Regions from separate parts of the Halomonas koreensis genome, predicted to be linked through region 3. Evidence: riboswitches for the same ligand, from Rfam matches in the RefSeq annotation. Region 3 holds a riboswitch; each other region holds the start of a gene.
What was found. A riboswitch is a leader RNA that binds a small molecule or an ion and turns the genes downstream of it on or off. The one in region 3 is predicted to bind thiamine pyrophosphate.

Region 1 (6,710 bases), on a different contig from region 3:
CGATGCAGAAGATCAGCGACCTGCTCGCCGGACGCCTGGAACAGCTCTCCATCGACGAGCTCCAGTCGCTGCGCCGGACCATCGACCATGAACTCACGCCACCCTAGTCCCGCGGCGCCATGACGCCCGGAACGGGGAAGGGGCCGGCCCCGAGGGCCGGCCTTCCCGCCTCAAGGATTCGAGACACCAGGGAGACCCCTATGCGACGCCTCGTCACCGGCCTGTTGATGGCCGCATCCCTTCCCGCCCTGGCGGACGGCCAGGCCACCCTGGAGAGCCGTTCCGACCAGGGCAGCGCCACCATGCAGGTTCGCTGGGCGGGCGACGACCTGCGCATGGACTTTCCGCAGCAGGCCCAGGCGGGTTTCATGCTGCTCAAGGACGGCAAGGGCTACATGGTCAGCCAGATGCAGGGCCAGACCATGGTCATGGACATGGCGCGGCTGCGCGACATGGCGGAAGGCATGGGCGGCGACAAGGCCGCCGCCGGCCTGACCAGCCAGCAGGCCGAGGCCATCGATGCCCTCGAGGCCACCGGCGAGCGGGAGACCATCGCCGGCCTGGAGGGCGAGCGCTATCGGCTGCAGTGGACCGACAAGGCCGGCAACGCCCACGACGACGAGCTGGTGCTGAGCGACGACCCCCGGGTGCGCGAGCTGATGGCCGCCTTCCACGCCTACCAGCAGACCATGACCGGCGAGCCCGACCCCATCGCGACGACCCTCGAGGAGCGGGGCCTCGGCATGCTGCGCTTCGGCGAGCGCTTCCGCATCGCCGAGCTGAGCGGCGAGACGCCGGCGGCCTCGCTCTTCGTCCTGCCCGAGGACGCCATGACCTTCGAGGACATGCTGCGCTCGACGATCAGCGAGTAGCCGTCCCCGCCGCCCTCCTCTCGCGCCGCGCCCCTCGGGGCGCGGCGCCGTCGTTGGTGGGGGGCCTCGTGAACGCGGCCTCGAACAGGAAGGGCTCATCGAAGTGTCGGCGCCCCACGAACACCGTGGCATGGGTGCCCCACTGGCGCATGGCCCCCGGGCTGCGGATACCCGCCGGCCACAGCAGGAAGCGTTCGAGGCGCTCGGTGTCCGGGACCAGGCCGTCGGGGCCGAAGAGGCTACGCCGGCCGCCGTCCGGCAGCGCCAGGGAGCGACGCCCGTAGCGCGGCGGCTCGGCCACCGGGCGCAGCGCATAGGCGCGCCCCCCTGCCCCCTCGGCGGGCACCGTCTCCAGGCCGACCAGGTAATGGCTGGACGCGGCCAGGCGCAACGCCAGCCGCTCGCCGGGCCCCGGCCGGGGGGCGGGGCCCGGCGTCAGCGGCGCCTCGCGCAGGTCGCGATCCGCGGGCACCGTCACCCGGCGCAGCGGCGGCACCGGGAAGAACAGGTGGTAGCAGCCACAGGCATGGATGCTGTCATGGATCAGCGGCCGGCCGTCCTCGCCCAGGGTCACCCGCCACACCACGCCGTCCAGGCGACCGCCGAGGATATCCAGGGGCCCGGTGCGGGTGCGCGCCGGGAACCACAGCGTGTAGACGAGCTGCGGCAGCACCGCGCCCCGGAAACGGGTGTGGGCGAGGCGCACGTCGGCCTCCGGGCGACGGGTGTCCACCGCCGGGAGGGGCCCATCCGGGCCGCGCCGCCATACCGGGGCACCCGGGCGGTCGTCGTGGCCCCGGGTCTCGATGACGAAGACCGGCGCATGGTGGGCCGCCAGGCGCCGGAAGGCCTCGTCCTCGAGGGTCAGCAGGCCCAGCGGGCTGCGCGGCGCCTCGCGCACCAGCCGGGCGGCGGCCTCGGTATCGAGCGCCTCCCCCGGCGGGGCCCCGGGCACGTAGCGACGCACCTCGGCCGCCGCCGGGAAGGGCTCGCCGAAGGCCGCGAGGTAGCCGTCCCGCCAGCGCTCGTAGCCCAGGGCGATGCCCAGGCGCGTCAGCGGATAGAGCCCCAGCACCCGCCAGGCGTCGAGGTAGTGGTCGGGCGCCTCGACCGCCTCCCCCAGCGCCGTACGCGCCGGGCCATCCCCCGGCCCCGACAGCTCCTCGGCCAGCAGGCGCTCGCCGCAGGCATTGGCCGCCGCGGCCGGGTCGTCGCCGGGCAGGCGGTGGACCAGGCGTGCCCGCAGGGAGGCAGGCAGGTTGGCGGCCTCGATGCGGCGCGCCACGGCATCGCGCTCGCGCAGCCGGGCCAGCCAGTCGACATGGCGCGGGGCGTCGGCATCGACGGGAAGCTCGGGGGCAAAGCTCGCCAGCAGCCGGTCGATGCGCAGGTAGGGAAAGCCGGGGACCGGGGCGGCGCCGGCGTCGGCGACGCCGGCCTCGGCCACCGCGGCATCGAAGGCGGCCAGGCGTTCGCGGCACCGCCGCTGTTCGCTCCCCGGCTCGGCCCGCCAGGCCGGGGCCGCGGCGCAGCCCGCCAGCAGCGCGGCGCCGAGCAGCGCGGCCAACCCCCGGGCGGCCATGACGCTACTCCGGCCGGTCGGTCACCGCCCCGGTCGAGGCGGAGCTGACCGTGCGGGCGTACTTGGCCAGCACCCCGCGGGCATAGCGCGGCGCCGGCGGTTGCCAGGCGGCCCGGCGACGCGCGAGTTCGGCCTCGTCGAGGGCCACCTCGAGGGTATCGGCCTCGGCGTCGATGGTGATGGTGTCGCCGTCCTCGACCAGCGCCAGGGGCCCGCCGTCGAAGGCCTCGGGGGTGACATGGCCGACCACGAAGCCATGGCTGCCGCCGGAGAAGCGGCCGTCGGTGATCAGCGCCACCTCGCTGCCCAGGCCGCGGCCCATGATCGCCGAGGTGGGGGTGAGCATCTCGCGCATGCCGGGCCCGCCGCGGGGGCCCTCGTAGCGGATCACCACCACGTCGCCGGCCACCACGCTGCCATCGTTGATGCGCGCCTGAGCCTCCTCCTCGGAGCCGAACACCCGAGCCGTGCCCGAGAAGCGGGTGCCCTCCTTGCCGGTGATCTTGGCCACCGCCCCCTCCGGCGCCAGGTTGCCATGCAGCACGCGCAGGTGACTCTGGGGCTTCAGCGGCGCCTCGAGGGGGGCGATGATGTCCTGGTCCGCCGGATAGGGGGCGACGTCGGCAAGGTTCTCGGCCAGGGTCGCGCCGGTCACCGTCAGGCAATCGCCGTGCAGCAGGCCGGCCTCGAGCAGGGTCTTCATCAGCGGCAGGATGCCGCCGATCGCCACCAGCTCGCTCATCATGTAGCGGCCGCTGGGGCGCAGATCGGCCAGCACCGGCACCCGGCGGCCGATCTCGGTGAAGTCGTCAAGCGTCAGCGGCACGCCCACGGCGTCGGCCATGGCGATCAGGTGCAGCACCGCGTTGGTGGAGCCGCCCAGCGCGATGACCAGGGTGATGGCGTTCTCGAAGGCCTCGCGGGTCATGATGTCCGAGGGCTTGATGTCGCGATCGAGCAGGGTCAGCACCGCCTCGCCGGCGCGACGGCAGTCGTCGCGCTTGTCCGCCGACACGGCGTTCTGCGCCGAGCTCCCCGGCAGGCTCATGCCCAGCGCCTCGATGGCCGAGGCCATGGTGTTGGCGGTGTACATGCCGCCGCAGGCGCCGGGGCCGGGAATGGCGGTCTCCTCGATCCGCTTGACCGCGATGAGGTCCAGGTCGCCGCGGCTATGGGCGCCCATGGCCTCGAACACCGAGACGATGTCGGTGTGGCCCTCGCCGGGCAGGATGGTGCCGCCGTAGACGAAGACGGCGGGCCGGTCGAGCCTCGCCAGGCCGATCAGGCAGCCCGGCATGTTCTTGTCGCAGCCGCCCAGGGCCACCAGGCCGTCGAAGCCCTCGCAGCCCGCCACCGTCTCGATGGAGTCGGCGATCACCTCCCGCGACACCAGCGAGTACTTCATGCCCTCGGTGCCATTGGCGATGCCGTCGGAGATGGTGATGGTGTTGAAGATCACCCCCTTGCCGCCGGCGGCATCGGCCCCGTCCCGGGCCCGCTCGGCCAGCTCGCCGATATGGCTGTTGCAGGGGGTGACCCGGCTCCAGGTGGAGGCGATGCCCACCTGGGGCCGGGCGAAGTCGGCGTCCTCGAAGCCCACCGCCCTCAGCATGGCGCGGCTGGCCGACTTGCCGACGCCATCCACCACCGGGGCGGAGTGGCGACGGCGCGGGTCCCGGGGCGTCTCGCTCATGGCACGACCTCCTCTTTCGGTTCGGGGAACCTTCAGAGGGTGGTCGCCAATGCCCGGGCTGGCAACCGCTCAGGCGGCGCGACGCACCGCGGCGGGCCGCCACCAGGCCACCAGCAGGGCCACCAGGCTGGAGGCCGCCAGCGCGCCGAGGAAGGGCGGCAGGGTCGGCACCCCGCCCGGGAAGCTCGCCGCCAGCAGGCCCGCGGCGAGGCTGCCCGAGGCGATCCAGCCCGGCAGCACGGCGCCGGCCAGGCCCGCCACCCCACCGGCCAGGGCCGCGGCGGCGCTCATCCGCGGCCACAGCCCGAGCAGCACCGGCACCACGATGGCGGCGCACAGCAGGTCGGCGATCAGGAACAGCCGCAGCACGGAGAGCCCCTGCAGGGCGATGGCCACCACCGGCACCATCAGCGCCACGGTCACCCAGCGCGCCGCGCCCAGCGAGCGGCCGCGCGCCGCGCCGCCGGCCACCACCAGGGAGGCGATGCCGTTCTGCAGGGTATCCACACTGGAGGCCACCAGGGTCACCGCCAGCACCAGGGCCGGCAGGGCCAGCCAGGCCGGCGCCTCGCCGAGCAGCGCGAAGAAGGGGATCGGCGGCTCGCCCAGCGAGACGCCCGCCATGGCGGCCAGCATCCCCAGGCCGCCGACCACCGCCACCACCAGCACGGTCACCGCGCCGCCCAGCCAGGCGCCCCGACCCAGCGCCCGGGCGTCCCGGGCCGCCCAGACCCGCTGCCAGTAGCCCTGGTGGAAGAGGTTGGCCGCGGTCACGGCGATCACCAGGGTCAGGGCCACGGCCAGGGCATCGCCGGTGGGAATGGCAGGCATGGCGGCGTCCGCCGGCAACGCCGGCAGCCGCGTCAGGGCCACGCCGCCGACCAGTCCCAGCAGCGCCAGCAGCAGCCAGGCCTGCCAGCGGTCGGTGGCCAGGCTGGCCCGCAGGCCGCCCAGGGCCGTGTAGACCAGGGTGGCCAGCGCCACCCCGACCACCACCAGGTTGGCGGGCACGTCGGAGAGCAGCCCGGTGATGGCGCCGATGGCGGTGAGCTCGGCGGCCAGGAAGCAGGCCATGTAGAGGATGGAGACCAGCGCCACCCAGCGTCGCACGCCGGAGCCGAAGCAGGCGCCGGCATACTCGCCGATGCTGCGCCCCTCGGGCAGGCGGCGGCGGATGGCGGGCCCGAAGGCGCCGAGCACGATGAACGGCAGCGCCGAGCCCAGGGCGTAGCCGGCCAGGGCGACCGGGCCGGCGAAGGCGCCGATCTCCGGCGGGGCGAAGAGGATCCAGGCGCCCATCCCGGAGGCCAGGAAGGACAGCCCCAGGGTCGGGGCGGACTGGGAGTTGCGGGCGGTGACATAGTCGTCGAGGGGGCCATCGGCCCGGCGGGCCCGCAGGCCCAGGACGGTAAAGCAGAGCAGCGCCGCGCCGAGCACGGCTGACGTCAGGTAAGGCATGTCGCACTTCCTCCGCCGGCATGAACCGGATCAGGTTCCAGGGTCAGCGTCGAACGCTCTCTCAGCCCCGCGTGGCGGGACTCCCCTGGCGACAGTGGATGAATTGTCGTTGACGAACCTCAAGATTTTCGACGCTAAGTCGATATAGGCTCGTGACACCATGATGCCACAATGACGCCAGCCTTCGCACGATCACCCCGAGAGCCCGCCATGCCGTTTACCGAAGCCAAGGAACACGCGCCCGGTCGCCTGCACCGGATCTTCGCCGACCCCTACACCGCCTTCGACAACCTGGTCGGGGAACGCCTGCTGCACCTGCGCGTCGCGCTGGATACCCTGCTCGGCGAGCCGATGCGCGACGGCCGGCTGACGCTTCGGGTGATCCACGGTTGGGAGAACGGCGGCTGCGAGCCCGCGGACCTGCACCACAGCGAGCGCCGCCTCGGCGGCTTCGAGGACTTCCGGGCCCTGGCTCGCCACTACCATGAAGCCGCCGAGGCCCTGGCGCCGCTGCCCCGGGACGACACCTCGCTGCTGGCCGCGCCCCTGGCCGAGGCCATCGCCGACGCCGAGGCGGCGGGCCAGGCCGTCGACGCCGAGACCCGCGAGCTGCCGGCCCGCTGGCCGGCCTTTCCCCGGGGGCTGTCCCTCTACACCTTCTTCAAGGTCTATCACCGCCTGACCTACGGCGAGGACGACGCCTACCGCTCGATTCGCTGCGAGACCCCCGCGGGCCAGCGCGAGATCCACGAGTTCCATCTCGAGGAAGGCGAATTCGCCATCGTCGTGCCCGCCGAGGGCGAGACCGGCGAGAGCGTGCTGATCCTGCACGAGAGCCAGCTGGAGCCGGTGCAGGCGCTGCTGGAGGAAAGCCTGGCCGCCGCCTGAGGCGCCGGCCGGCACGCCGTCAGTCGAAGGCGATCACCTGGCGGATGGCCCGGCCCGCGGCCAGCGCCTCGAAGCCCGCATTGATCTCGTCCAGCGACAGCACCCGGGACAGCAGCCTATCCACCGGCAGCCGCCCCTGGCGGAACAGCCCCGCATAGCGCGCCACGTCGCGCACCGGTACGCAGCTGCCCACGTAGCTGCCGCGCAGGGTGCGCTC
Region 2 (6,710 bases), on a different contig from region 3:
ATGGAGGAGCTGAACCAGGCGCTGGGCAACGCCATGGACGACCCGGAGACGGTCGCCATCCAGGTGCGCCGGGCCATCGAGCGCGGCCGCAAGGAAACCCGCCTGGGGGGCGCCGAGCCGCTCTTCGCCCGGCTCAACGCCCTGTGCCCGGGGCTGATCGATCGTGCCCTGCGCCGCCAGCTGCCGACCATCCGCCGCTTCCTCGCCCCCGCCAAGGGAGACATGCCATGATGCGCCGTTTCGCCCCCCTGCGCCTCGCCGCGTTCTCGACGCTGGCCGCCCTGGTCGCCGCGCCGGCGACATCCGCCCTGGCCATGGAGCCGGCGGTCGCCGACGCCCTGTCGGGCCTGCAATCGCGCTGGGCGGCGATCCGCTACGACCTGCCCGAGGACCAGCGGGAAGACGCCTATGCGGCGCTGGCCGAGCGTGCCGAACGGGCCGTCGCGGCCCACCCCGACGCCGCGGCGCTGCATGCCTGGGCCGGCATCGTGCGCTCCACCCAGGCCGGAGCCCGCGGCGGGCTCGCCGCGCTGAGCCTGGTCAAGCAGGCCCGCGAGTCGCTGGAGACCGCGCTGTCGCTGGATCCGCTGGCGCTCGACGGCGCCGCCTACACCAGCCTCGGCGCGCTCTACTACCGGGTGCCCGGCTGGCCGGTGTCCTTCGGCGACGATGAGCGAGCCGAGCGCTACCTGCAGCGCGGGCTGGCCGTCTCGCCCGACGGGCTCGACAGCCTCTACTTCTGGGGCGACTATCTGCACGAGCAGGGCCGCGACCGGGAGGCCCGCCAGGCCTTGCGCCACGCCCTCGAGGCGTCGCCGCGCCCCGGCCGCGAGCGCGCCGACGCCGGACGCCGTGCGGAGGTCCGCGCGCTGCTCGATACGCTGGATGACTGACAAGGACCGGCCATGCGCATACTGCTGGTGGAGGACGACCCCAGCCTGGCGTCGGGCATTCGCCTGGCGCTCAAGCCCGAGCACTATACCGTGGACATCCTGGCCGATGGCGCCAGCGCCCTGGCCGCCCTCCAGGATCAAGAGCCCTTCGATGCGGTGATCCTCGACCTGGGCCTGCCCCGGCTCGACGGCCTCCGGGTACTGGAACGGCTGCGCCGGGCCGGCAACCGGGTCCCGGTGCTGGTGCTGACCGCCCGCGACGGGGTCGAGGATCGCATCCAGGGGCTGGACGCCGGCGCCGACGACTACCTGATCAAGCCCTTCGAGGTCGACGAGCTCAAGGCCAGGCTCCGGGCCCTGCTGCGCCGCAGCCAGGGTCACGCCAGCAGCGAGCTCCGCCATCGCGGCGTCTGCCTGGACCCGGGAACCCGTCGAGTCACCTGCCGGGGCGAGCCGGTGGCGCTGTCGCGCCGCGAATTCACCCTGCTGCAGGAGTTCCTGAGCCACCCCGGCCGGGTCTTCACCCGGGACACCCTGACCCGGCTGGTCTATGGCTGGGAGGACGATGTCGAGAGCAACGCCATCGAGGTGCACGTGCACCACCTGCGCCGCAAGCTCTTCCCCGAGCTGATCCGCACGCTGCGCGGCATCGGCTACGTCATGGACAAGGCGGACGAGGCTCCATGACCTCGATCCGCCGCCGTACCCTGTGCATCGTGCTGGGCGTCTTCGTGGCGAGCATGCTGGCGATCGGCATCACCAGCTACCGCGACGCCGCCCATGAGGTGGAGGAGCTGTTCGATGCCCGCCTGGCCCAGAACGCCCGCCTGCTGGAGGGGCTGATGCGCGCGCCGCTGCCGGAGGCGCGTCGCGATGCGTTGCTGGCCACCCTGGACAGCGCCCTGCAGCGCGCCGAGCAGGCCGATCAGCGCATCGCCGGGCATCGCTACGAGGGCAAGGTGGCCTTCCAGGTCTGGCGGGGCGAGCGGCTGCTGCTGCGCTCGTCCAGCGCTCCCCGCCGCCCCTTCACCGCCCGCCAGGACGGCTACGGCGACGTGACCCTGGCCGATCGCGAATGGCGGGTCTTCGCCCTGAGCCCGCCGAACGACGGCCTCCGGGTGCTGGTCGGCGAGCGCGAGGACGTACGCGGCGAGCTGGTCACCGCCATCGCCCTGCGTACCCTGCTCCCCGACCTGCTCGGCCTGCCGGCGCTGGCGGCGCTGCTGTGGTGGGCGATCGGCTGGGGGCTGCGCCCGCTGTCGCGCCTGGCCCGCCAGATCCAGAATCGCGATCCCCACAACCTCCAGCCGATCGCGGCCGAGCCGTTGCCGCGCGAGCTGTCGACCATCGTCGGCGCCCTCAACCGCCTGCTGGCGAGGCTTCGCGACCTGCGTCAGCGCGAGAAACGCTTCATCGCCGATGCCGCCCACGAGCTGCGCACGCCCCTGGCGGTGCTCGACCTTCATGCCCAGAACGCCCTCGCCACCCGGGACCCGGATGACCGGCGCGAGGCGCTGACCCAGCTGCGCGACGGCGTGGCCCGCGCGACCCGACTGGTCAGCCAGCTGCTGACCCTGGCACGGCTGGAGCCCGACCAGGAGTCGGCGGCCGTGCCGCAGGACGGCGACCTGCTCCACGAGACCCGCGAGGCGCTGGCCGAGCTGCTGCCGCTGGCCGCCGAGCGCGGCCAGGACATCCGCCTCGACGCCGACGAGCACGCCGACTGGCGACTGCGCGCCGAACCCGGGGCGATCCAGACGCTGCTGCAGAACCTGGTCGGCAATGCCATGCACCATTCGCCGGCCGGCAGCCGCATCGACCTCGCCCTGGCGGCCGAGCCGGCGGCCCTGACCCTGCGGGTGGACGACCGGGGCCCCGGCATTCCCGAGCACCAGCGCCGCCAGGTGCTGGAACGCTTCCACCGTGCCGGCCCCGGGGCCGGCGCCGGGCTCGGCCTATCGATCGTCGATCGCCTGGTCCAGCGCCATCGCGGCCGGCTGTGGCTGGACACCGCGCCCGGGGGCGGGCTGCGGGTCAAGGTCCGGCTGCCCCGCGCCTGACATCGTCCTGTCATCGTTATTTAAGCCGGCGTTAAGCCAACGCCGCTAGCGTGGTTTCATCGACCGCGACACAACAACAGGATGCACCATGATGACGACCCCGAACCCGATGCCGCTCGACGACCGCCTGCGCCGCACGGCCTGGCTGACGGCCGCCGGCCTGCTGGTGCTCGCCGCGGGCTGGACGATCGCCTGCTGGGGGGTGGCCGGCCTGCCGCTGGGCCTGGCCAGCCTCGCCGCCGCCGCCCTGGCGCTGCTGCGCCCGGAGGCCCCGGCGGCCAGCCCCGAGGACGAGGCCCGTTGCCCGGCGGCCGGCCTGCGCCACTTCACCCAGGCCGGCCTGCTGACGCTGGTCGCGCTCCAGCTGGCCGCCTGACCCGGCGGGCCGGCGCTTTACAAGGGCGGGCCCGCCGGGGGATAGTGACGCCAGACGACAGGGGCGTCGGCGGGAGCCGCCGGCTGAGAGGCACCCTCACCACCTGACCCGGATAATGCCGGCGGAGGGAGTCGTGCCGGCCCCACGCCCGCGCCTCCCCTCGCCAGGAGGCCCGATGCATTCCCTCGATCCCGCCGCGCACCTGACCCGCGTGCGCGCGACCACCCCGCTGGTCCACAACATCACCAATCACGTCGCCATGAACCCCATGGCCAATGTGCTGCTCGCCCTGGGCGCCTCGCCGGCCATGGTCCATGCCCGCGAGGAGGCCGCCGAGTTCGCGGCCCTGGCCGGCGCCCTGACGCTGAACATCGGCACCCTCTCGCCCCACTGGCTCGACGCCATGGACGATGCCGCCCGCGCCGCGACGGCGGCGGGCACCCCCTGGGTGCTCGACCCGGTGGCGGTGGGCGCGACCCGCTTCCGTCGCGAGGCCGGCGACCGCCTGCTGGCCCTGGCCCCGAGCGTGATCCGCGGCAACGCCTCGGAGATCCTGGCCCTGGCCGAACGCACCGGCGGCGGGCGCGGGGTGGACAGCACCGCGGCGCCCGAGGGCGCCGAGGCCGCCGCGGCGAGCCTGGCCCGCCGGAGCGGCGCGGTGGTGGCGGTCACCGGCGAGCGCGACCTGGTCACCGACGGCACGCGCCTGGCCCGCGTGGCCGGCGGCCACCCCCTGATGCCCCGGGTCACCGCCCTGGGCTGCTCGCTGAGCGGGGTGGTGGGCGCCTTCCTGGCCGGTGCCGAGGATCCCTTCGCGGCCACCGTGGCGGCCCTGGCGAGCTATGCGGTGGCCGGCGAGCAGGCCGGCGAGGCCGCCCGCGGCCCGGGCAGCTTCGCCGTGGCCTTCCTCGACGCCCTGCATGCCCTCGACGCGACCACCCTCACCGAGCACGCCCGCCTGGAGCTGACCGATGCGCCTTGATCTCTCCCTCTACCTGGTGACCGATCCCGAGCTGTGCGCGGCCCATGGCCTGGAGGCGACCGTGCTCGCCGCGGTGCGCGGCGGGGTCAGCGTCGTCCAGCTGCGCGACAAGCACGCCCCCGACGCCGAGCTGATTCCGCTGGCCCGCCGGCTCAAGGCCGCCCTGGCCGGCAGCGGGGTGCCGCTGATCATCAACGACCGCCTCGAGGTGGCCCTGGCCAGCGGCGCCGACGGCCTGCACATCGGCCAGGACGACGGCGAGGTGGCCGAGGCCCGGGCGGCCCTGGGTCCCGAGGCCATCCTCGGCCTGTCGGTGCAGACTCGAGCCCAGCTGGCCCGCCTGGAGGCGGGCCGCCTCGACTACCTGGGCCTGGGCCCGGTGTTCGCCACCCCCTCCAAACGCGATCACGCCGAGCCGCTGGGCTTCGAGGGGCTGGCCGAACTGGCCGCCGCCAGCCCACTGCCCACGGTGGCCATCGGCGGGCTCAAGGCCGAGCATGTCGAGCCGGTGCGCCAGGCCGGGGCCGACGGCCTGGCGGTGATCTCGGCGATCTGCGGCACCCCGGACCCGGAGGCCGCGGCCCGCGCCTTCCCGCGTCGCTGACGCGGGGTCAGGCGCTGGGGCGGCGATTCAGCGCCGTGCGGCGCTCGTGATAGGCGATGGCCAGGCCGCTGGCGATGATCAGGGTGCCGCCGGCGAAGACCCAGAGGTCGGGCACCTCGTCCCAGAACCACCAGCCCAGCAGCACCGCCCACAGCAGCGCCGTGTAGTCGAAGGGCGCGGCCAGCGCCGCCGGCGCGTAGCGGAACGCCAGGGTCAGGCCGGTCATGGCGCCCACCCCGAGCACCCCGGCCACCAGGAAGGCGGGCCAGTGCAGCGGCGCCGGCGTCTGCCACACCCAGGGCAGGGTCAGGGTGGAGATCACCAGCGGCACCAGGGTGGTGTAGAAGACCATGGCCCAGAGGTGCTCCCGGTCGCCGTAGCGGCGGGCGGTGATCATGGTCAGGGCGTAGAAGATCGCGGCGGCCACCACCACCAGGGCCCCGGGCTGGAAGCTCTCGCCGCCGGGCCGCACCACCACCAGCACCCCGACGAAGCCCAGGGCGGTGGCCAGCGTGGTGGGCAGGTCGACCCGCTCGCCGAGCAGCGGCACCGACAGCAGGGTGACGAACAGCGGGGCGGCGAAGGCGATGGCGGTGGTCTCGGCCAGGGGCAGCAGGGTCAGCCCCCACATGAAGCAGATCATGGTCGCGGCGAAGATCAGCCCGCGCAGCAGGTGGATGCCCGGCCGCCGGGTCCGCAGGGTGCGCAGGCCGCCGTTGTAGCGGGCGATCAGGGCGATCAGCGGCAGCGAGACCAGGGTGCGGAAGAAGATGATCTGCAGCGGCGAGTGGGTCTCGCCCAGCCACTTGGTGATCGCGTCCCCCAGGGCGAGGCACAGCACACCGCCGCACATGAAGAGGATTCCCTTGAACGACGCTGACATGGCGGCCGCCTCCCGGTGGTGATGCGCATGGACGGAAACCGCCCCGTCGGCGAGCCGACGGGGCGGGAATCCTCCACGCTAATCGGAATGAGGAAGGGCGGCAACCCTCAGCGGCTGCTGACCACCATGCAGTCCATGCCCTGAGCCTCGAGGCGACGGCAGGCGCTGCGCGCCTGACCCTCGCGCAGGTCCACCAGGCGGGCGCGGTAGACGCCGGCGCCCTCGGCCAGGGGCACGGCGACCCGCGCCTCGGCCAGCTCCGCCGCCAGGCGCGCGGCGGCGCGGTCGGCCAGTCGCCGGGCGTCGCCGGGGTCGCGGAAGGCCCCGACCTGCACGCCCCAGCCGCCGCCGGCGACCGACGCCTGCTCGGCGATCAGCGAGCGCAGCGGATCCGCCTCGGCGGCGGCCACCACCACCTCGTCGCGCGAGGGCGCCACGCCGCCGCCCTCGGGGGCGGGCCGAGCCGCGGCCTCGGGCGCCGGCGCGTCGGCCTTCCGGGCGGCCAGCATCCCGCCGGTGGGCGGCGGCATGGGCGCGGCGCGGCGCGGCATCAGGCGCTCGTCGGTGATGGCGGTGCGCGCCAGCCAGCCGGCGCCGTCGGACAGCGAGGCCCGCACGAAGCCGCGATCCAGCAGGTCGGCCATGTGCTCGTCCCGGGAGGCGGCGGTGAAGCCGCCCATCACCACCGACAGCATGCGGCGGCCGTCGCGAACCGCCGAGGTCGCGACGTTGAAGCCGGAGGCGCGGATGAAGCCGGTCTTGAGGCCGTCGGCGCCGGGATAGTCGGCCAGCAGCCGGTTGTGCCCGCGATAGGTCTTGCCCCGCCAGGTGAAGCGCTGCAGCGAGAAGTAGGGGTAGTACTGGGGGAAGTCCAGCATCAGCCGGCGGGCCAGCACGGCCATGTCGCGGGCG
Region 3 (6,710 bases):
TGCTCGCCGATGCCGCCGGTGAAGGCGATGCCGTCGAGCCGGGGCAGGGCGCAGCTCAGGGCCGCCAGGGCCTTGGCCAGCCGGTAGCAGAATACCTCGATGGCCAGGCGGGCGCCCGGGTGGTGCTCGGCGGCGGCCTGCTCCAGGCGGCGCATGTCGTGGGACAGCCCGGACAGGCCGAGCAGCCCGCTCTCGTGATTCAGCAGGCGGTCGATGCGCTCCAGCGACCAGCCCAGGCGCCGCGCCAGGTGGGCGTGCAGGCCGGGGTCGACATCGCCGCTGCGGGTGCCCATCACCAGCCCCTCCAGCGGGGTCAGGCCCATGCTGGTGTCGACGCTCTCGCCCTGCCAGACGGCGCAGGCCGAGCAGCCGTTGCCCAGGTGGGCGATCAGCCAGCCCCCGTGGGGACGGTCGCCGAGGGCGGCGAGCCGGCGGCTGACGTAGGCGTGGCTGCTGCCGTGGAAGCCGTAGCGGCGAATGCCGTGGCGGCGGTACAGGGCCTCGGGGAGGGCATAGCGGTAGGCCTTCGGCGGCAGGGTCTGGTGGAAGGCGGTATCGAAGACCGCCACCTGGGGCAGCTCGGGGAACAGCCGGCGGGTGGCGCGGATGCCCGCCAGGTTGGCGGGATTGTGCAACGGGGCCAGCTCGCCGAGCGCCTCCAGGGCGCGCAGCACCTCGGCGTCGAGGCGAGTGGCCGCGGTGAAGCGCTCGCCGCCGTGGACGACGCGATGGCCCACCGCCGTCGGGCGCAGGTCCTCGAGGCGCGAGAGGATGGCCGTCAGGGCCGCCTCGTGATCGGCGCCGGGCAGGGCCTCGGCGATGGCCGCGCCCCGGGCGTCGGTGCCGGTGAGGCGCGCATCCACGCCGCCCAGGCGCTCGGCCTGGCCCGCCAGGCGGGGCGCCGCGGGGGCGTCGGCGGTCACCAGGGCGAACTTGATCGACGAGGAGCCGCAGTTGATCACCAGGATGGGGTCGTGCATCGCGCTTCCTTCTGCCGTGGTGCCGGGGGAACTGCTCGCCCCGAATCTATCACGCCGGGGGTGTCGTCGCCGTGACCTGGCGCAGCACGCCGGGCATGCCGCCGGGGGATGGCGCCCGGGGCGTCGCTGTACCAGAATGGAAGGGCGCAGGGAAACATTGTTTCCTAACCGGAGGACGACCATGAAGACCCAAGTGATTTGCGCCGCGGCGGCCTGTGCCATGGCCGCCGGCCTCGCCCACGCCCAGGGGCCCATGACCTACCAGCCGAGCCCCTACATCGGCGGCGACGCCCTGTTCTGGGAGCTGGACCCCGAGGGGGGCGGCGGCGACTTCGACAGCACCGGGCTGCGGCTGCGCGCCGGCGTCGCCTTCAACGACTACTTCGCCCTCGAGGGCCACCTGGGCACCGGCGGCTCCGATAGCGGCCTGGACCTGGATTACCTGGCGGGCGGCTTCGCCAAGGGCATGCTGCCGATCACCCCGCAGTTCACCCTCTACGGCCTGCTGGGGGCCACCGAGGTGGAGTTCGACGGGGCCGACTCCGAGAGCGACGTCTCCTACGGCGGGGGAGGCAGCTATGCGCTGATGCCCAATCTCTCCCTGGACGCCGACTACGTGCGTTACCTGGAGGAGTCGAGCTACGACTTCGATGCCGTGAGCCTGGGCGCCACCTTCCACTTCTGAGGCCGAGCCCCATGACGACGACGCCCCCGCCGTGCATCACGGCGGGGGCGTTCGCGTTGCCGGGCGGGTGGTGCCGCGTCAGACCTCCTTGTAGAGTTCGGCGCCCTGTTCGCGGAACTTCTCCGCCTGCTCGGCCATGCCGCGCTCCACCGCCTCGCGATCGCCGTCGAGGCCGTTCTCGGTGGCGTAGTCGCGGACCTCCTGGCTGATCTTCATCGAGCAGAACTTGGGCCCGCACATCGAGCAGAAGTGGGCGACCTTGGCGGAGTCCTTGGGCAGGGTCTCGTCGTGGAACTCCCGGGCGGTGTCCGGATCGAGGCCCAGGTTGAACTGGTCCTCCCAGCGGAACTCGAAGCGCGCCTTGGACAGGGCGTTGTCGCGGCGCTGGGCGGCCGGGTGGCCCTTGGCCAGGTCGGCGGCGTGGGCGGCGATCTTGTAGGTGATGATGCCGGTCTTGACGTCGTCCTTGTTGGGCAGCCCCAGGTGCTCCTTGGGGGTCACGTAGCAGAGCATGGCGCAGCCGTACCAGCCGATCATCGCCGCGCCGATGCCGGAGGTGATGTGGTCGTAGCCCGGCGCGATGTCGGTGGTCAGCGGCCCCAGGGTGTAGAAGGGCGCCTCGTCGCACTCGGCGAGCTGCTTGTCCATGTTCTCCTTGATCAGGTGCATGGGCACGTGGCCGGGGCCCTCGATCATCACCTGGACGTCGTGCTGCCAGGCGATGCGGGTCAGCTCGCCCAGGGTCTCGAGTTCGGCGAACTGGGCCGCGTCGTTGGCGTCGGCCACCGAGCCGGGGCGCAGGCCGTCGCCCAGCGAGAAGGCCACGTCATACTGCTTGCAGATCTCGCAGATCTCCTCGAAGTGCTCGTAGAGGAAGCTCTCCCGGTGGTGATAGAGGCACCACTTGGCCATGATCGAGCCGCCGCGGGAGACGATGCCGGTGGTCCGCTTGGCGGTCAGCGGCACGTAGCGCAGCAGCACCCCGGCGTGGATGGTGAAGTAGTCGACCCCCTGTTCGGCCTGCTCGATCAGGGTGTCGCGGAACACCTCCCAGCTCAGGTCCTCGGCCACCCCGTTCACCTTCTCCAGGGCCTGGTAGATGGGCACGGTGCCGATCGGCACCGGGGCGTTGCGGATGATCCACTCCCGGGTCTCGTGGATGTTGGCCCCGGTGGACAGGTCCATGACGGTGTCCGAGCCCCAGCGGATGCCCCAGGTCATCTTGTCGACCTCGTCCTCGATGGAGGAGGTCACCGCGGAGTTGCCCAGGTTGCCGTTGATCTTCACCAGGAAGTTGCGGCCGATGATCATCGGCTCGGATTCCGGGTGGTTGATGTTGCACGGGATGATCGCCCGGCCGGCGGCGACCTCGTCGCGGACGAACTCCGGGGTGATCTCCTCCGGCAGGCGGGCGCCGAAGCGCTCGCCGGGATGCTGGTGGCCGAGGATGCGCTCGACCTCCTCGCTGCCCAGGGCTTGCCGGCGCTGATTCTCGCGAATGGCGATGAATTCCATCTCCGGGGTGACGATGCCCTGGCGGGCGTAGTGCAGCTGGGTGACGTTGCGGCCGGGCTTGGCGCGGCGCGGCGTGCGGGTCAGGTCGAAGCGCAGCGGGGCGAGCATCGGGTCGTTGGCGCGGCGCCGGCCGTACTCGGAGGTCGGCCCGTCGAGGAACTCGGTGTCGTCGCGTTCCTCGATCCAGGCCCGACGCAATTCCGGCAGGCCTTTCCGCAGGTCGATCTCGGCCTCGGGGTCGGTGTAGGGGCCGGAGGTATCGTAGACCAGCAGCGGCGGGTTGGCCTCGTCGGCCCCGGAGGTGCGGGTCGGCGACAGGCTGATCTCGCGGAAGGGCACGCGGATGTCGGGCCGCGAGCCCTCGACGTAGCGCTTGCGCGAGCCGGGCAGTGCCTGGATCGCGGCCTCGTCGACGCGGGCGCTCTCGGCGAGGAAGTGGTCGGTCTTAGCCATCGGTCGGTCTCCCAGGGGTTGGCGTGTTGTCGGGGAGGACCGCAGGGGAGGACAGCGGCCGTCGCGCACAAGGCGCGGCGGCGTGTCGCTTGATCCCTACGCTGGTCCTAGCCAGTTCAGGTTCAACGGGATCCATGCTCGGCGCTTGCGCCGCATGATCTCAGCCGTCGTCAACGGCACCCCGTCAAGCGAGTGGTATGGGCGGTGGTCATCCAGTGTGCCGGCCGCGCCTGGCACCGCCAGGGCCAGGCGCGGCCCGTCGATGGGGCCAGCGGCGCTCAGTCAGCGCGATCCAGCCCCATCTGCCAGAAGTCGATCTCCAGCCGGGTGGCATCGCGGAAGATGCCGGCCAGCCGCGCGAAGCGCGCCGGCGTGACCTCGGCCAGGCGGGCATCGAGCCAGGCGCGCTCGGCGCGCATGGCGGCCTGGAAGTCCTCGCTTTCGTACATGGCGATCCAGGCCTCGAAGGGGTTGGCCTCGCCGCGCACCGTGAAGGGCTGCTCGGCAAGCCAGCCCGCGATCTCGCCGTAGCCCACCAGGCAGGGCGACAGGGCCACGCGCAGGTCGAGCAGGTCGCCGCGGCTGCCGGCATCGAGCACGTAGCGGGTATAGGCCAGGGTGGCGCGAGCCTCGGGCAGGGCCGCGAGGTCGGCCTCGTCGATGCCCCAGTCGCGGCAGAAGCCGATGTGCAGGTCCAGCTCGACGTCGAGGATGGTCTTCAGGCCGTCGAAGGCCTGGCGCAGCTCGGCGAGGTCCTGGCTCTTGTAGGCGGCCAGGGCATAGGCGCGGGCGAAATGCACCAGGAACAGGTAGTCCTGCTGCAGGTAGTGGCGGAAGGCGCCCGGCTCGAGGGTGCCGGCCCCCAGGGCGCGGACGAAGTCGTGCTCCACGTAGGCGCGCCAGTCGTCCTGGCAGGCGGCGGTCAGATCACTGAAGCGGTAGCCCATCATGCCTCCGATCGGGTCGGGATCCGGAGGGCGGGCGCAGCGGAAGCGGGGGGAGGGGCGACGCAAGGGCCGGCGCGTCGTGCCCACCGCTCGATTCCCTACGCCGGTTCACGCGGGGCCGTGGCCCACGCCCACCCGGATCAGGTTCCACGGGATCGGCGCTGGATTGCCTGCGCCGTCTCAGCCGGATTCACCGGCACCCCGTCAAGCGAGTGTCCCCGAGTCTACCAGCTTGTCGGGCAGATGCCAGGGAAGAAATGGAAAGGTTTTCCAACGGTCAGTAGAGGCGCTGGCGCTTCCAGTCCGGCCGGCCCTCGAGCTCCTCGGGCGTCTTGCGGTAGCGCTTGTATTCCCACTGATACTGGGCCGGGTCCAGGGCGATCACCGCCTCCACGCAGGCATTGACCCCGGCCGCCGAGATCGCCTCGTCGGTATCGTGGACCCGCTCGTCGGCGGCCAGGAAGTGCAGCGCGAAGCCGCGCCCCGGCAGCCGGCGGGCCACCCCGGTGACCACCCGAGCCTCGGTGCGCGCCACCAGCTTGGGCAGCAGGGTGGCGGTATAGGCCGGGCGGCCGAAGAAGGGCGCGAAGACGCCGCTGCCCCAGCTCGGCGTCTGGTCCGGCAGGATGCCCACCGCCTGGCCGCGCTTGAGCGCCTTGAGCAGGGCCGCCACGCCGCGCGGGTTGGTGGGCACCAGGCTCGCGCCGCGGCGCTCGCGGCCGCGGCGGATGACCGGGTCGAGGGGAGCGAGCTTGGGGGGCTCGTACATGGCGGTGAAGGGGAAGTGCCCCGACAGCCAGAAGTTGAGCACCTCCCAGTTGCCGAAGTGGGGGGCCAGCACGATCACGCCGCGCCCTTCGGCGCGGGCCTCGTCGAGCAGCTCGCGGCCGTAGATCTCGAGGATGCTGGCCTCGACCCGCTCCGGGGCGCCCATCCAGGCCAGGCCCAGCTCGAGCATGGTGGCGCTGGAGTGGACCAAGCTGGCCCGGGCCAGACGTCGGCGCGCGGGCTCGGCGAGTTCCGGGTAGGCCTGGGCCAGGTTGATGCGGGTGACGCGGCGCTCCCGGCCGCTGGCCGCCTGGACCAGCGGGCCGAGCAGCCGCGACAGGCGCCACAGCGCGGCCGGGCGCCAGCCGGCCAGCCCGCGCCACAGGCCGGCGATCAGCCGGGCCTTGAGGCGGTCGGCGGAGGTGTCGTCGCTCGCCGCCATGCCTCAGACCAGCCAGGTGTCCACGTCGTCGGGGGCGCGCTGCTCCTGCAGCCCCTTGAAGCCCTTGACGCAGCGGATGACCAGCCAGACCACCGCCGCCAGCCAGGTGAGGAAACCGATCAGCACCAGGGTCAGCAGGCCGGAGACGGCGAAGTAGACCAGGCCGATCCAGAAGGTGCGGATCTGGTAGCGATAGTGCTCGTCCAGCCATTGCGGGCCCTTGCCGCGGTAGACGTAGGCGATCACCACGCCCACCAGGGAGGTCAGCCCGCCGGTGATGATGCCGGCCAGGTGCAGGGCATAGACCACCATGGGCATGGTGGTGTCGGGCGCCGGGGTGGTTTCGGTCACCGTGCGGTCCCGGTCGAGAGGGTCGTGGTCGTTCATCGATCGTCCTTGAGGTGGATGGAGCGGCGTCGGCGCCCATGATACCGGCCCACGCCGACGATGCCAGCCGGGCTCAGCGTCGCGGCCGGCTGATCTCGAGCAGGTTGCCGTCGGGATCGCGCAGGTAGAGGGAGTCCAGTTCGCCGGTGGCGCCCTGGCGGATCACCGGGCCCAGTTCGACCTCCACCGAGAGCGCCTCGAGGTGGCGCTGGACCTCGTCCAGCGGCAGTCGGCTGCGCAGGCACAGGTCCTGGCTGCCCGGGGTCGGGGTGGCCGCGCGGGGGGTGATGTCGGTGGCGGTCCAATGCAGGCGCAGGGCCATGTCGCCGAGCATCAGGTCCACCCGCTCCCGGTCCCGGTAGCGGACGTCCAGGCCCAGCACCCGGGTATAGAAGTCCACGGCGCGGGAAATATCGGTCACGGTGATGACCAGGTGGTCCAGACCTGACAGCATGCATGCCTCCTTGGAAGTGAGTCCTGTGCAGAGAATACGATGATGCCGACCTGTCCGCTATGCGCATCCCCCCATCCCG

Region 1: linked by a shared signal. The riboswitch ahead of QC818_RS01175 (SLC5/6 family protein) and the one ahead of tenA (thiaminase II) in region 3 are both predicted to bind thiamine pyrophosphate.
Region 2: linked by a shared signal. The riboswitch ahead of thiM (hydroxyethylthiazole kinase) and the one ahead of tenA (thiaminase II) in region 3 are both predicted to bind thiamine pyrophosphate.

Annotation. Positions count from the first base shown of each region.
Region 1 is NZ_JARWAK010000001.1:243,731-250,440, reverse strand. It holds gene QC818_RS01195 (XRE family transcriptional regulator) at 1-107, shown strand, start outside; gene QC818_RS01190 (hypothetical protein) at 201-872, shown strand; gene QC818_RS01185 (hypothetical protein) at 862-2,454, opposite strand; gene ilvD (dihydroxy-acid dehydratase) at 2,459-4,147, opposite strand; gene QC818_RS01175 (SLC5/6 family protein) at 4,217-5,605, opposite strand; TPP riboswitch at 5,595-5,702, opposite strand; gene QC818_RS01170 (hypothetical protein) at 5,816-6,493, shown strand; gene QC818_RS01165 (zinc-dependent alcohol dehydrogenase family protein) at 6,513-6,710, opposite strand, start outside.
Region 2 is NZ_JARWAK010000006.1:35,670-42,379, forward strand. It holds gene QC818_RS08415 (SDR family oxidoreductase) at 1-231, shown strand, start outside; gene QC818_RS08420 (tetratricopeptide repeat protein) at 228-893, shown strand; gene QC818_RS08425 (response regulator transcription factor) at 906-1,580, shown strand; gene QC818_RS08430 (ATP-binding protein) at 1,577-2,953, shown strand; gene QC818_RS08435 (hypothetical protein) at 3,042-3,329, shown strand; TPP riboswitch at 3,379-3,476, shown strand; gene thiM (hydroxyethylthiazole kinase) at 3,505-4,311, shown strand; gene thiE (thiamine phosphate synthase) at 4,301-4,915, shown strand; gene QC818_RS08450 (DMT family transporter) at 4,923-5,798, opposite strand; gene QC818_RS08455 (D-alanyl-D-alanine carboxypeptidase family protein) at 5,906-6,710, opposite strand, start outside.
Region 3 is NZ_JARWAK010000010.1:19,321-26,030, forward strand. It holds gene QC818_RS11950 (acetate/propionate family kinase) at 1-980, opposite strand, end outside; gene QC818_RS11955 (outer membrane beta-barrel protein) at 1,162-1,665, shown strand; gene thiC (phosphomethylpyrimidine synthase ThiC) at 1,744-3,633, opposite strand; TPP riboswitch at 3,710-3,827, opposite strand; gene tenA (thiaminase II) at 3,912-4,580, opposite strand; TPP riboswitch at 4,658-4,794, opposite strand; gene QC818_RS11970 (lysophospholipid acyltransferase family protein) at 4,858-5,790, opposite strand; gene QC818_RS11975 (DUF4870 family protein) at 5,794-6,177, opposite strand; gene QC818_RS11980 (VOC family protein) at 6,251-6,631, opposite strand; gene QC818_RS11985 (class I SAM-dependent methyltransferase) at 6,671-6,710, shown strand, end outside.